DNA from 2 places in the Halomonas sp. GT genome. Region 2 is predicted to be linked to the other one. Evidence: predicted binding sites of a transcription regulator. Region 2 holds the regulator's gene; the other holds the start of a gene.

Evidence for each region. Region 2 encodes FNR, which switches genes on or off when oxygen is low (the NO sensors DNR and NnrR bind a similar motif). Its sites were predicted from a motif close to TTGATNTANATCAA; they were not measured.
Region 1: the regulator FNR is predicted to act here: its motif matches at 3,649-3,662, upstream of B6A39_RS08255 (cytochrome-c peroxidase).

What each region holds. Positions count from the first base shown of each region.
Region 1 is NZ_CP020562.1:1,767,631-1,773,081, forward strand. Features, by position in the region: gene cydC (thiol reductant ABC exporter subunit CydC) at 1-1,518, shown strand, start outside; gene B6A39_RS08250 (adenosine deaminase) at 1,534-2,526, shown strand; gene B6A39_RS08255 (cytochrome-c peroxidase) at 2,561-3,547, opposite strand; rRNA gene B6A39_RS08260 (16S ribosomal RNA) at 3,957-5,451, shown strand, end outside.
Region 2 is NZ_CP020562.1:3,217,233-3,222,683, reverse strand. Features, by position in the region: gene B6A39_RS14850 (putative nucleotidyltransferase substrate binding domain-containing protein) at 1-1,071, shown strand, start outside; gene B6A39_RS14845 (DNA polymerase III subunit epsilon) at 1,077-1,727, shown strand; gene ttcA (tRNA 2-thiocytidine(32) synthetase TtcA) at 1,794-2,759, shown strand; gene fnr (fumarate/nitrate reduction transcriptional regulator Fnr) at 2,746-3,498, opposite strand; gene hemN (oxygen-independent coproporphyrinogen III oxidase) at 3,557-4,984, opposite strand; gene B6A39_RS14825 (sulfite exporter TauE/SafE family protein) at 5,113-5,451, opposite strand, start outside.

The sequences.
Region 1 (5,451 bases), 1.4 Mb from region 2:
GGTGGCGGCATTCGCTTTTTTGCACTGCTGCGAACAGTGTCGCGCTACGCGGAGCGTCTTTATAACCACAATACCGTACTAACATTGTTAGCTGATTTGCGTTACCGCGTGTTTGGCGATTTAACAAGGTTGAATGAAGCAACCCTTAAGCGCCGCCGTGCTAGTGAATGGCTAAGTCGCTTAACGTCGGATATTGATACGCTTGACAACCTGTATCTGCGATTGCTTATCCCTCCGTTAGTTGGGCTGCTGAGCATCCTGGTTGTATCTGGCTTTATCGCTATTTGGGTGCCAGTGTTGGGTGGTTTGATAGCCGCTGTGTTGAGCGTACTATGGTTTGTGGTGACGCTTGGTTATGCGTGGTTGGGGTTTGGTAATAGCCACCAGCAAGTTAGCGACCAAGAAGAGTTACGCCGTCTAGTGCTTGATCAAGTACAAGCGTCGGCTGAGCTAATGAGTTACCAGACCAACCCTTGGTACCGTACACGGATTAATCAACACGAAGACCAAGCGCTAAGTAATCAGCGTCAGCTTGCTTATAAGTCGGCCATTGGCAATGCGTTAGTATTAGCGGTGACCGGTATGTTGTTGGTGGGCGTATTATGGCTGGGCAGCTTCATTGTAGAGGCTGGTCATGTGTCCGGGCCTATCATTGTTATGGCGGTTATCGCTGTGCTGGGTATAAATGAAGTATTCACTACGTTGCCTAACGCCTTTCTAAAAGTCGGTGCTAGCTATGGCGCTGCTCGGCGATTAAATGCACTGAGCAGCATAATAACTGAGGCGCCGTCGTTGGCCTTGCCTAATGCTTCTCGCGGGCATCCAGTGGCGTTTAATAAAGTTTCTTTTCGTTATCCCGACACAGCCTATTCGGTGCTGTCTGATACTACATTTACCTTGCCTGCCGGAGAGCGAGCAGTAGTGACAGGTATCTCAGGGGCGGGCAAGTCAACGTTGGCTAACCTTATTGTGGGTAGAATATCGCCTTCAGAGGGGCAGGTTTACGTTGCCAGCTGTGCGCCTTCTAACGTTACTGTGGAAAGCCGTGCCAAGCATTTTGTTTTGCTCACGCAGCAGATTGATCTTTTTGATGGATCGTTAGCGGCGAATCTTCGTATTGCGAACCCTGAGGCAAGCGATGACCAATTGTGGGAAGCACTCTCGCAAGTTGCTTTAGAGGATTGGGTAAAGGAGCAACCAAAGCAGCTTGAGACTCAAGTCGGTGAAAAGGGTCAGCAGCTCTCAGGCGGGCAAGCACGTAGAGTGGCATTGGCTCGCCTTTTCTTGCGTGATCCAGCAGTAGTGCTGTTAGACGAACCTTTTGCTGGTGTGGATATGTTCACCGCTATGCATATTGCTAAATCTCTGAACCATTGGCTCACTGGTCGAACAGCGATCTATTTTATTCACCAAGTAGAATATCCGTCGTTGCTGCCTGGTGTTAACTATCACTGGCGACTTGCTGAGGGGAAGTTAAATACGGATACTCTTGATAATGTTAGAAATAATTTATCCTAATGACAGGAGTTTCGTATGCATGAATTTCTTCTCCAGCTACCTAAGGTAGAGCTTCATTTGCATATCGAAGGCTCACTTGAGCCTGAGTTAATGTTTGAACTTGCCAAACGAAATGGTATTGAGCTTCCTTACGCTTCGGTCAAAGAGGCAAAAGCAGCTTATGAGTTTGATGACCTACAGGGATTCTTAAACCTTTATTACCAAGGCATGAATGTACTCCGCACAGAGCAGGATTTTTATGACTTGGCGATGGATTATTTCCAACGTGCTCGTGGTGAAGGGGTAGTGCATATTGATATGCATTTTGACCCTCAGGCCCATCTTCAGCGTGGCATTCCTCTTGAAGTTGTGATGGCGGGATTGCTTCGTGCGAAAGAAGAAGCAGAGGCAGCGCTTGATCTGTCTGTTGGTATGATTATGGCTTTTTTGCGTGATCGTCCGGCTGAAGAAGCGCTCAGCGTGCTTGAAAACGCTGCTCCATATTGGAAGTTTTTAGATGCTATTGGTTTAGACAGCGCAGAGCGTGACAACCCCCCGGCAAAGTTTCAGGCGCTTTTTGCGCGAGCTAAAGAGATTGGCTTAGTGCGTGTTGCCCATGCTGGAGAAGAAGGGCCTGCCGAATATATCGCTGAAGCTCTGGATCTTCTCGATGTTCAGCGAATTGACCATGGGGTTCGCTGTCTCGAAAGTGACACAGTGGTTGAGCGGCTTAGAGAGCGTCAAATTGTACTAACTGTTTGCCCTCTTTCTAATATCAGTTTAAAAGTGATTGATGATCTTCGACATCACCCTCTTCCTCAGTTGTTGAAAGAAAACCTCAAGGTGACGATTAGCTCTGACGATCCTGCTTATTTTGGAGGTGGGTTGCTGACAAATCATGTTGCTTGTGCTGACGCGTTTGGCTGGGATGCTGATGTATTTCGCATGCTAAATCGTAATGCAATCGAAGAAGCTTTTGTTGATGAGCCTCGTCGCCAAGAGCTTTTGCTGCGCCTTGAGCAAGCATGAAAGGACCGCCGACTTCTGGTCGGCGGTGACTCATTTAAGGAAGCGCAGGAACGTCAAATTCAGGCATTTCACCTGTTAGCGTGTGCAAGAAAGCCGTAATCTCATCTATCGTTGTGGTATCAAATTCACGCCCTAGCATCTCCTGTCCCATGACTGCGACAGCTTCCTCTAGTGTTTGTGTTGCGCCGTTATTCATATAGGGGTAAGTGACAGCCACATTGCGAAGGGTGGGTGTACGGAATCGGTATTTATCACTCTCTTCACCGGTGACAATATAGCGTCCCAGGTCTGTAGAGCCAGGTACCTGAATAGCATGAAATTGACTATCGGTTAAATTAGGGCCGCGGTGGCAGGCAATACAACCATTATCGACAAACGCGACCATTCCATTTTTTGCTTGCTCGCTAATGGCATTCATGTCGCCTTGTAAGTAACGGTCAAAAGGCGCATTCGGGGTATTAAGCGTCCGTTGAAACACGGCGAGTGCTTTTCCAAGGTTTTCTGCATTAATAGGATCTTCTTGGTTTGGGTAAGCCTCCGCGAACTTATCTTGATAAAGCTCAAATTCCGCAAGCCGTTCTAGCGCGTGATCAAGCTGCATGGCCATTTCGACATCGGCTTCGATGGGTCCTAATGCTTGTCCCTCGAGATCGGGTTCGCGCCCATCCCAGAATTGTGCATTTAAAAATCCGCTGTTCAATACAGTCGGTGTGTTGCGTTCGCCAATTTGTCCGTTATGGCCCACTGCCCTGGGGATGCGGTCAGACCAGCCTAGCGCAGGGTTATGGCAGGTGGCACAGCTAATGACTCCGCTTGCAGAAATGCGTGGTTCAAAAAATAGCATATTGCCTAGCTCTACTTTCTCATCTGTTTGAGAGTTTTCAGCAGGTAATGGTGGCAGGTGGGGCAGTGGTTCAAAACGAAGGCGATAATTCTCCATATCATCATCGGCCAGCGTCATATTTGAAGCTATCAGTAATGCAGCTCCTGCTAAATAAACTGGGCTCTTAAACGATTGCATATTATCCCCCTCCAGATTGCTGTTAAGTGTCGTGCTTTTTGTATTGTATGAGCACTCTTGAAATGCTAGCGCCAGTTTAGAAAGAAGGGGGAGAAAGAGGCTTGCGCTAGGTCAATTTTAGAATCGATCCTTTTTGCTCATTTTACTCATCAGAAAGGATAAAAAAGTGTTGACGAATAAATAGAAATGAGTAGAATACGCCCCACATCGAACGGCAACGCCAGTCGATAGCTCTTTAATAATTTGATCAGGTAATTCATGTGGGCGCTTGCCGATGAGGTGATAAATCACCAAATATCAAGGCAAGCGGTCATGACAATGTAAATTGAAATGAATTCGTTTGAACCTTGAGCCAAGTTTGATGCGCTTTTGTTGCCTTCGGGTGACGAGTAAGTATCACAATGATTTTAAACTGAAGAGTTTGATCATGGCTCAGATTGAACGCTGGCGGCAGGCCTAACACATGCAAGTCGAGCGGTAACAGGGGTAGCTTGCTACCCGCTGACGAGCGGCGGACGGGTGAGTAATGCATAGGAATCTGCCCGGTAGTGGGGGATAACCTGGGGAAACCCAGGCTAATACCGCATACGTCCTACGGGAGAAAGGGGGCTTCGGCTCCCGCTATTGGATGAGCCTATGTCGGATTAGCTAGTTGGTGAGGTAAAGGCTCACCAAGGCAACGATCCGTAGCTGGTCTGAGAGGATGATCAGCCACATCGGGACTGAGACACGGCCCGAACTCCTACGGGAGGCAGCAGTGGGGAATATTGGACAATGGGGGCAACCCTGATCCAGCCATGCCGCGTGTGTGAAGAAGGCCTTCGGGTTGTAAAGCACTTTCAGCGAGGAAGAACGCCTAGTGGTTAATACCCATTAGGAAAGACATCACTCGCAGAAGAAGCACCGGCTAACTCCGTGCCAGCAGCCGCGGTAATACGGAGGGTGCAAGCGTTAATCGGAATTACTGGGCGTAAAGCGCGCGTAGGTGGCTTGATAAGCCGGTTGTGAAAGCCCCGGGCTCAACCTGGGAACGGCATCCGGAACTGTCAAGCTAGAGTGCAGGAGAGGAAGGTAGAATTCCCGGTGTAGCGGTGAAATGCGTAGAGATCGGGAGGAATACCAGTGGCGAAGGCGGCCTTCTGGACTGACACTGACACTGAGGTGCGAAAGCGTGGGTAGCAAACAGGATTAGATACCCTGGTAGTCCACGCCGTAAACGATGTCGACCAGCCGTTGGGTGCCTAGCGCACTTTGTGGCGAAGTTAACGCGATAAGTCGACCGCCTGGGGAGTACGGCCGCAAGGTTAAAACTCAAATGAATTGACGGGGGCCCGCACAAGCGGTGGAGCATGTGGTTTAATTCGATGCAACGCGAAGAACCTTACCTACTCTTGACATCCTGCGAACTTGTGAGAGATCACTTGGTGCCTTCGGGAACGCAGAGACAGGTGCTGCATGGCTGTCGTCAGCTCGTGTTGTGAAATGTTGGGTTAAGTCCCGTAACGAGCGCAACCCTTGTCCTTATTTGCCAGCGGGTAATGCCGGGAACTCTAAGGAGACTGCCGGTGACAAACCGGAGGAAGGTGGGGACGACGTCAAGTCATCATGGCCCTTACGAGTAGGGCTACACACGTGCTACAATGGCCGGTACAAAGGGTTGCGAGCTCGCGAGAGTCAGCTAATCCCGAAAAGCCGGTCTCAGTCCGGATCGGAGTCTGCAACTCGACTCCGTGAAGTCGGAATCGCTAGTAATCGTGAATCAGAATGTCACGGTGAATACGTTCCCGGGCCTTGTACACACCGCCCGTCACACCATGGGAGTGGACTGCACCAGAAGTGGTTAGCCTAACGCAAGAGGGCGATCACCACGGTGTGGTTCATGACTGGGGTGAAGTCGTAACAAG
Region 2 (5,451 bases):
GAGCAGGGAGCCCTGAAAGGGGTGGTAGAGCTAACGGATGTCCTGAGCTATTTTTCGAGCCGTAGCTATGTGGTTAGCCTGCAGGTAGAACAGGCAAATAGCTTAGAAGCATTGGCGGCTGCCAGCCAGCGCACGCCAGAATTGGTGAATGCGCTTATGGCACAAGGGGTTAAACTACGTTTTGCTATGGACCTACTGGCCGCGTTGAATGGCCGAATCATCAATAAAGCGTGGTCATTTGTTATTCCCGAGCAGTATCACTCTCACAGTTGCCTAATGGTCATGGGAAGTGAAGGACGCGGTGAGCAAATTCTTAAAACAGATCAAGATAATGGTCTGATTTTAGCTGATGACAGCCAATGGCCTTCGCTTGCCGACGACATGAATGCGCTTACCCAGACGCTGATTCAGCTCGGTTACCCACCGTGCCCAGGTAATATCATGGTGTCTAATCCTGAATGGGTTGGCACTGTGTCGCAATGGAAAAACAACATTACTAAATGGGTGAGTGCAAGAGATGGCGATAGCCTAATGAAGCTGGCAATTTTGCTGGATGCCCACGGGGTGGCCGGTAACCCGCAATTGCTAGACAGCGTGCGGGCAGCGCTGTTTGAACGCTGCTCACGCGATGAGCTACTACTGTCCTACTTTGCACGCGCTGCGCTGCGCTTCTCAACACCGCTAACGCTATTTGGCTCCTTAAAAAAGCCCCAGCATGGAATTGATATTAAAAAAGGCGGGATTTTCCCTATTGTTCATGGGGTGCGCACAATGGCGCTCGAGCGACGAATTAACGCCACTTCCACCTTAGACCGCTTGGACGCTTTAGCAGAAGATGGTCGTCTTGATCGCCGTTTTGCTGACGACCTGGGGGAGGCGCTGGCGCTATTTACCGAACTACGTTTAAAGCAGCAGTTGCAGACAGCAGAAGCGTCGACTCAGCAGCGCAGCAACCGTGTGGTGGTGCAAGAACTCTCGTCCCTTGAGCGTGATCTGTTGCGTGAGGCGCTGCATATCGTAAAAGATTTTAAGCAGCGGCTCTCCCATCGTTATCATTTGGAGTATTCGTGAGCGGAATGCGCTTGTTAGACCGGCATATGTCATTACTCAGTGGCTCGCTGCGTACATTAATGCAGCGCGAAAGCGACCGCCGACGCTGGGCAGATTCCCCCTACGCATGGCTGTTTCAGCCCTACATGGGGGAAGAAATGGTGGCACTTGCCTGCCAGGTTAGCCCGGGCCAAGCGCCTGTGGTCAGCGTCGCTGCTGTTGTCTTAAGCCCAGGGAGAGTGCAGACCAGCCAAGCCTGGGTGGCTACCCTGGCAGAAGAGCAAAACAACAACGGCCCTGCATTGCGGCGACATCATCAGCTTTATGCGACGGATACGGTGCTGGCGCCTAACGCTGAGCATCTTGGGGCGCTAGCTGAATTTATCGGTAATCGGCCGCTAATTGGTTGGCAGTTAGGCCGCTCGGTGGAACATCTTAATCTTTTGTTTAAAGCCGGGCTGGGATTTGGTTTGCCCAATGCCCAGGTTGATGTTGGAAAGCTGCACTATCGTCAGCTGCGTCGCTTACATCCACAGTGTGAGACGAGCGGCCGCCTAACGGAAGCGCTCGCTCGTTGGCAAATACCCGCTCTTCAATGGATGGGGGTGTTGGGGGATGCTACCGCAAGCGCGCTTTTATATCTGCGTTTGCAGCGCGAGATCGCCCAGCAGGCGTAGTCGTTACTACCCTCATACGATGAATCCACGGGTTTATCTTGGGTGGAGGTGGTGAGTCTTGTTAGAATGTTCGCTGCTTCTTCTACCATCGGCAGTGCCTACACCATGCTACAACCTGACTATTTTGATCCCGCTGCACTTGAGACTGTTTCTGTTAGCAGCTCTGCTGTTAATAGCTCACAGACACCATCCGAGCATCATGCCGCTAAACAAAAGCGTGAATTTAATAAGCTACAAAAGCGCTTACGGCGAGAGGTTGGCAACGCCATCATTGATTATCAAATGATTGGTGAAGGTGACAAAGTGATGGTGTGTCTGTCTGGTGGCAAAGATAGCTATACGATGCTGGAGATACTGCTTAACCTGCAGCGCAACGCGCCAGTTAACTTCTCTCTGGTCGCCGTCAATATGGATCAAAAACAGCCAGGTTTTCCAGAGCATGTGCTGCCCCAATACTTAGATAAAGTGGGTGTTGAATACCACATTTTAGAGCGTGACACCTACTCCGTGGTGAAAGAGAAAACCCCTGAAGGAAAAACGACTTGCGCACTCTGCTCACGATTAAGACGTGGCTCTCTCTATGGGTTTGCTGAGGAAATTGGGGCAACAAAAATTGCCCTAGGGCATCATCGTGAAGATATTTTAGAAACGTTATTTCTTAACATGTTCTTTGGTGGCACTTTGAAAGCAATGCCTCCCAAGCTTTTATCTGACGATGGCAAAAACATTGTCATTCGCCCCCTTGCCTACTGCAAAGAGGCTGATATTGCAGAGTTTTCTCGGCTAATGGAATTCCCCATTATTCCCTGCAACTTATGTGGCTCTCAGCCCAATCTTCAGCGTCAAGTCGTCAAAGATATGCTGGCTGAGTGGGATAAAAAACATCCAGGACGGCTAGAGAGCATGTTTAAAGCAGTGACCAATGTAGCGCCTTCCCAGCTGGCAGACCGCCGTTTGTTTGACTTTGCTGGCCTTGAAGCCAAACAAGCGGCGTTGATGGAAGGGCGTATTCAGGCGCTTACCGTGGACTAGCCGACTGTTCTTCCTCTTCAGCTAGCGTGATGAGGCGTTGCATATCTAAAATATTAACCTCGCGCCCTGAAACAGCCACTACCTCTTGCTGTTGAAAGCGGCTAAGAATACGGCTGACCGTTTCTACCGCCAAGCCTAAGTAGTTGCCAATATCGGCGCGAGACATGGAGAGCCTGAAGCTATAAGGCGAGTATCCACGTCGACGAAAACGGTCTGAAAGGGTAACTAAAAAGCTTGCTAGTCGCTGATCGGCCGTCTTGCGCGATAGCAAGCGCATCATGCGTCGGTCATCCCGCAATTCTTTGCTCATACTCCGATAAAGCTGACCACGTAGTTCGGGTAGTTCTTCGGAAAGTAGGTCCAAGCGATCAAACGGGATTTCACACACCGTTGTGGTTTCCAGTGCAATGACGCTACCGGGGTAGTGCTCTTCATCAATTCCGTCTAACCCCACCAGTTCGCTGGGAAGATAGAAATTTGTCAGTTGATCATTGCCATTACCTTCGCTGGTTACCTGTTTCAGGCTGCCTGAGCGGACGGCATACACGCTGGTGAAGTGATCACCCTGGCGAAACAGGGGCTCGCCTTTTTTAAGCGGAGCGCGGCGACGAATGATGGCATCAAACTGACTCATGTCCTCAAGCTCTAAGGCAAGCGGTAGACACAGCGAGCTTAGGCTACAGGTCTGGCAGCGCGCCTCTTGCAGCAGTGAGCGTCGTTGGCTGGCGGGGTGTGGCATATTATTCTCCCTTTCTCGTTAGCCATCATAGGCCCAGGTGCAAGACGTCTCAAGAAGCTTATACAATCTTAGAGTAGCGCTGAGTCGGCTGGTCAGCTAGGCGAGCATCAAAAGCCATCGCCAAATGGCGAATCAGCAGCCGCCCAGAGGGGGTGGCGCTAATAACTTGCTGATGGCGAGTGATCAAGCCGTCTTGCTCAGCTATCTTCAATTGCTCAATTGCGGTGGAAAAATAGTCATTGGCATCGATGTGCCAACGCTTTCCAACGTCCGCTAGATCAATATGCATGTCGCACATTAGCCGTTCAATCACGTCTCTTCGTATTAGGTCATCCTTATTTAACCTTAATCCTTTAACGGTTGCCAGCTTACCTTGATCTAAGGCTGCTTCATATTGGTTAAGCTGGGTCGGGTTTTGTGCGTAAACGTCGTCAACCCGTGATATGGCGGATACGCCTAAGCCAACTAAATCGCACTGTGCATGGCTAGAGTAGCCCTGAAAATTGCGTTGTAAGGTGCCGTTGCGCTGAGCAATCGCTAGGCTATCGTCAGGTCGTGCAAAGTGATCCATGCCAATATGCACATAGCCTGCGTTAGTCAGCATTTCTATGGTGGTATGCAAAATAGCCAGCTTTTCATCAGCGCTGGGAAGGTCCGTTTCGTTAATGCGTCGCTGTGGCGCAAAACGGGTGGGCATGTGCGCATAATTAAATACGGACAGCCGTGCAGGGTTGAGTTCGATGACTTGACTTAGTGTCTCGGCAAAGCTTTTTTCTGTTTGAAATGGCAGTCCATAAATCAAATCAAGATTGAGTGAGCGAAAACCAAGACGGTGTGCTTCTTCCATCAACGTTTCGGTGAGTACCCGGGGTTGTACTCGGTTGATGGCTTTTTGTACCTGCGGATTTAAATCCTGTACGCCAAGGCTTAGTCGATTAAAGCCGAGAGACTGTAGGTGGCGCAGCGTAAATACGTCTGCTTCACGAGGGTCTATTTCAATAGCGTAATCACGATCGGCTGAGCCAGATAAACCAAAACGGGCATCTAGGCGATCAATCAGATCTCCCATCTGTGCCAAGGTTAGAAATGTGGGCGTACCACCGCCCCAGTGTAACTGTTGCACCGGCCGTGAAGTGTCTAAATGGCGGGCAGTGAGCACCATCTCTCGATCTAGCTGAGAAAGATAAGGTTCTGCAAGGGCGGTATTCTTCGTTGCGATTTTATTGCAAGCACAGTAGAAGCAAATTTTTCGACAAAAGGGCACATGCACATACAGTGATAGCGGACGGTGGCTCTCGTTACTGCGCGCTAGCGCCTGAGTAAAGTCATCGGCACTAAACTGCTCATGAAACGCTAGAGCTGTCGGGTAGGACGTATAGCGTGGGCCACTTTTGTCATAGCGACGCAGCAGCGCTTCATCCCAGGCATTAGCCCCAGACACATCAGTGTTGGTAGGTGAGAAGGCAGCAGTGGCATGAACGGGCATGGCGAGCGCTCCGAAGTGAGAAGTAAACAAAAGGAGTGACTGAGCGCAGTTGCTCAGTATTCTCTTGGAATGCTACGTCGGAGACACTTGGAAAGCGTTGAGCTATATCAAGCTATAGAAGAGTATGCCTAATGCGTTGTTAGGGGTATCAGCGTCCATAGCTGCCAAAGGGCGAAGCTTATTATCGACAGTGCGGCGACGCTTCGAGTGGCGGGGTGGCGGATTAAATGGCTCAGCTGTTGTGCTGCAAATCCCGTTGCCAGCAGAGCAGGGAGTGTACCCAGGCCAAAAGCCCCCATTAAAAGAGCGCCATCGAGTGGGTCTGCAATCGCTAAGCTCCAGGCTAGCATGGAGTAAACCAGACCGCAGGGCAGCCAGCCCCACAGTGACCCCAGGGCGAAGGCTTGAGGAAGTTGGACGACGGGCATCAGGCGTCTTCCCACTGGCTCTATATAACGCCAAAGGTA